Regions from separate parts of the Candidatus Stoquefichus sp. SB1 genome, predicted to be linked through region 2. Evidence: a T-box and tRNA genes for the amino acid it is inferred to sense, from the RefSeq annotation. Region 2 holds a T-box; the other holds one or more tRNA genes.
The links. A T-box is a leader RNA that pairs with one kind of tRNA and senses whether it is charged. The one in region 2 lies ahead of alaS (alanine--tRNA ligase), so its partner is inferred to be a tRNA-Ala.
Positions count from the first base shown of each region.

Region 1: it has a tRNA-Ala gene. The T-box ahead of alaS (alanine--tRNA ligase) is inferred to sense a tRNA for this amino acid. The anticodon was not compared.

Region 1 is NZ_LN852693.1:12,345-14,594, forward strand. It holds gene BN1865_RS18675 (ABC transporter substrate-binding protein) at 1-408, shown strand, start outside; tRNA gene BN1865_RS01210 (tRNA-Cys) at 561-635, shown strand; tRNA gene BN1865_RS01215 (tRNA-Leu) at 643-731, shown strand; tRNA gene BN1865_RS01220 (tRNA-Arg) at 819-895, shown strand; tRNA gene BN1865_RS01225 (tRNA-Pro) at 919-995, shown strand; tRNA gene BN1865_RS01230 (tRNA-Ala) at 1,002-1,077, shown strand; tRNA gene BN1865_RS01235 (tRNA-Ser) at 1,085-1,177, shown strand; tRNA gene BN1865_RS01240 (tRNA-Met) at 1,202-1,278, shown strand; tRNA gene BN1865_RS01245 (tRNA-Asp) at 1,281-1,357, shown strand; tRNA gene BN1865_RS01250 (tRNA-Phe) at 1,363-1,438, shown strand; tRNA gene BN1865_RS01255 (tRNA-Met) at 1,466-1,542, shown strand; tRNA gene BN1865_RS01260 (tRNA-Ile) at 1,583-1,659, shown strand; gene BN1865_RS01265 (HAD-IC family P-type ATPase) at 1,818-2,250, shown strand, end outside.
Region 2 is NZ_LN852694.1:479,116-481,365, forward strand. It holds gene BN1865_RS06130 (Na/Pi cotransporter family protein) at 1-883, shown strand, start outside; T-box leader at 946-1,143, shown strand; gene alaS (alanine--tRNA ligase) at 1,181-2,250, shown strand, end outside.

The DNA of each region.
Region 1 (2,250 bases), on a different contig from region 2:
GATACTATTGATGCTATGAAGAGTGGTGAAAAAGCTATGGCGGTTATGTATTCTGGGGATGCTGCTGCTGTTATGCTGGAAAATCCAGATATGGGCTTTTATATGCCAAATGAAGGAACAAACATATGGTTTGATGGTTTTGTTGTAAGTCGAGAATGTGAAGATTTAAAAATGGCTATGAATTTTATAAATTATATGATTAGTGATGAGAATGCATTGAATAATACATTGGAGGTTGGTTATTTGACTTCTAACACTGTTGCCGCTAAAGAAGCATCAGAAGGAGATTTTCAAGGTATTAATGCATATGGTATTCGAATGTCACAAAATGATGAAGTATTTGCTTATCAGCCACAAAATATAAAAGAAATTTATAGTGATTATTGGTCAAAAGTCAAAGCACAATAAATTTTATGAAAAAGTTTTAATGAGAAAAACCCTCATTAAAACTTTTCTTTTTGAATTCATTAAAAAGAATTACCAAAAAAAGCAAAAAAACTATTGCAATCAATATCAAAATATTATATACTATTTGAGCAACGTGAGAAGAGAAAAGAACTGGTTCCATAGCCAAGTTGGTAAGGCTACAGACTGCAACTCTGTCATCGTCGGTTCGAGTCCGGCTGGAACCTCCATCATGTTGCCCAGGTGGCGAAATTGGTAGACGCACAGGACTTAAAATCCTGCGGACCTTAAAATCCGTGCCGGTTCGACTCCGGCCCTGGGCACCATTCTTAAAAAAAGTTTTAAAAAAATGTAAAAAAGTGTTGCAAAGTTACAGCGTTTATGTTAATATTGAATGGCGCTGTTAAAGAAATGCGCTAGTAGCTCAACTGGATAGAGTGCTTGACTACGGATCAAGAGGTTGTGGGTTCGATTCCTGCCTAGCGCGCCAATTGAGTATTGTAATTGAATATTCGGGAAGTAGCACAGCTTGGTAGTGCACCTGGTTTGGGACCAGGGGGTCGCAGGTTCAAATCCTGTCTTCCCGACCAGTTAATGGGGCTTTAGCTCAGATGGGAGAGCGCCTGCTTTGCACGCAGGAGGTCAGCGGTTCGATCCCGCTAAGCTCCACCATTATTGCGGAGGTTTACCCAAGTCCGGCTGAAGGGATCGGTCTTGAAAACCGACAGGGGATGAAAGTCCCGCGGGGGTTCGAATCCCTCAACCTCCGCCATTTTTAAAAAAATATATTTCATATCGCGGGATGGAGCAGTCTGGTAGCTCGTCGGGCTCATAACCCGAAGGTCGTTGGTTCAAATCCTTCTCCCGCAACCATTGGTCTGGTAGTTCAGTTGGTTAGAATGCCGCCCTGTCACGGCGGAGGTCGCGGGTTCGAGTCCCGTCCAGACCGCCAATTATGGTTCCGTAGCTCAGTCGGTAGAGCAGAGGACTGAAAATCCTCGTGTCGCTGGTTCGATTCCGGCCGGAACCACCATTATTTTTTATAAACGATTCACTACATGGCGGGGTAGCTCAGTTGGCTAGAGCAATCGGTTCATACCCGGTGGGTCGGGGGTTCGAATCCCTTCCCCGCTACCATTTAGCGAATCAGTGGTGAATACCACTTTTTATTTTATTTGGACCCTTAGCTCAGTTGGTTAGAGCTATCGGCTCATAACCGATCGGTCGAAGGTTCGAGTCCTTCAGGGTCCACCAATAAAACTATTGACGATATGAATTTTCATATCGTTTTTTTGTATTTAAAGAGATATTCAAGATTTTTAATATATGTTACAATATGAAAGAAAAAAGAAAATGATATACACAAAATATTCATAACTCTGTGATATATTGTGTGAGTAGGTGAGATAATAATGGATAAGATGAATGAAATGGGCTTAACTTCCTTGCAAGTTCAAGAACGGATTGATCGTGGTCAAGTGAATATATCACATGATAATATTTCTAAGACAAAGAAGCAGATTATTTTAGAACATACAATAACATACTTTAATTTATTAAATGTGTTTTTAGCAGCGATTATTTTATCAACTGGTCGTTGGACAAACTTAACATTTATGGGTGTTATTATTATGAATTCTTTGATTGGAATTTATCAGGAACTAAAAGTGAAAAAAATTATTGATCAATTGACAGTTGTCACTGTTAAAAAGATTAAAGTTATACGTGATCATCAACAACAGATGATACCAATTGAAGATTTGGTTATTGATGATATTGTTTTTTTAGAGAGTGGTAATCAAATTGGAACAGATTGCTGTATGTTGACATCACAAGGAATGGAAG
Region 2 (2,250 bases):
AGAAGGATTAGAAGAATTGGCTGGTGGTCAATTGGAAACGATTTTAGAAAAATTAACAAATCATAAGATAAAAGCTATTATGATAGGCATGTTATTAACTTGTGTTATGCAAAGTTCATCGGCTATGACAGTGATGCTGATTGGCTTTGTCAATGCGAAACTCATGAGCCTTAAAAGAGCTATTTGGGTTGTCATGGGAGCAAATATTGGCACAACTATAACTGGTCAGATGATAGCTTTAAAATTAGGAACTATCGCACCTGTTCTTGCTATTGTTGGGGTTGTGATGATTGTTTTTTTTACACAGCAAACAATACAGCGTTATGGTGAAATTATAACTGGAATTGGAATGTTATTTATGGGATTGAATATTATGGCGCAATCAATGATCCCTTTGCAAACATCAGTTACTTTTTTACATTTTATGATGGCTTTATCAAATCCTCTGTTGGCAGTGTTTGCTGGAACGATTTTAACTGCTATTATTCAAAGTTCATCAGCTTCTATTGGTATATTACAAACCCTTGCTATGCAAGGTCTTGTCCCTTTTTCACAGGCAGTCTATTTTTTAATGGGATTTGATATTGGAACCTGTATGACTGCTTTTTTAGCTTCTTTATCAGGAAATCGTAATGCCAAACGATTGGCATTGTTTCATCTATTATTTAATGTTATGGGAACATCTTTCTTTATGACTATTTGTCTTGTGACTCCAATCATTTCATTTGTTGCCAGTTGGACACCCTGTGAGCCAATGCGTCAAATTGCAAATATGCATACTTTGTTCAATGTTGTGACAGTTGTTATTTTTATAGGAATTGATCGTTTGATTTTAAAACTGATTTATAAATTATGTCCAGATAAACCTATCAAAAAATATTGATAAGTATTTGATGATTTATCTTTTATGTTGATTTTTTCAAATAAATTGGTTATAATACATGAGTCAAATCGTTGAAAAAGAAGAGTATTTATGTTTTTCTTGATAGAGAGGAAATGGTTGGTGGAAATTTCCAAGGAAATATAAAGAAAGCTACTTTGGAGAGTGATGAAAACATCAACGCATAGTCAGCGTTATCGACTTAGAGAGCATAGTCATTTGATTATGAATAAGGATGGTACCGCGATATAGTCGTTCCTTGCAAGGAATGACTTTTTTATTTTGTAAAGGAGGATATTTATGAAACAGTTAACTGGAAATCAAGTAAGACAAATGTTTTTAGATTATTTTAAGTCAAAAGGACATATGGTAGAACCTGGCGCATCATTAATTCCCCACAATGATCCTACATTACTTTGGATTAATGCTGGTGTTGCTGCATTAAAGAAATATTTTGATGGTAGTGAAACACCTGCTTGTCATCGTATTGTGAATGCTCAAAAATCAATTCGTACGAATGATATTGAGAATGTTGGAAAAACAGCTAGACATCATACTTTTTTTGAAATGTTAGGGAATTTTTCAATTGGTGATTATTTTAAAGAGGAAGCTATTCCTTTTGCATGGGAATTTTTAACGAGTGAAGAATGGATAGGATTTGATAAAGATAAACTTTATATCACTGTTTATACTGATGATGAAGAAGCTTATCGCATTTGGACAGAAGTGTGTCATGTGGATCCGAGTCATATTTTAAAAACAGACGGGAATTTTTGGGAGATTGGAGAAGGTCCTGGAGGACCGGATTCTGAAATTTTTTATGATCGTGGTGAAAAATATGATCCTGATGGTTTAGGTGAAAAGTTATTTTTTGAAGAATTAGAAAATGATCGTTATATTGAAGTTTGGAATGTTGTTTTTTCACAATATGATTGTAACCCAGCAATTGATCGAAAAGAATATAAAGAATTACCACAAAAGAATATCGATACAGGAATGGGCTTAGAAAGATTAGTCAGCATTATTCAAGGCGGTGAAACGAATTTTGATACTGATTTCTTCTTACCAATTATCCATGCGACTGAAGAAATGGCCCAAGTTAAATATGAAGATAATAAAATGGCCTATCGTGTTATTGCTGATCATATTCGTACTGTCACTTTTGCATTAAGTGATGGGGCATTGTTTGATAATGCTGGACGTGGATATGTTTTAAGACGTATTTTAAGAAGAGCTGTGCGCTATGGTAAGAAAATAGGAATCAATCACTCTTTTATGTATGAACTTGTTTATGTTGTTGCCCAAATAATGAAAGACTTTTATGATTATTTACCAGTAAAAGCAGATTATGTGAGTGGTTTAGTCAAAAA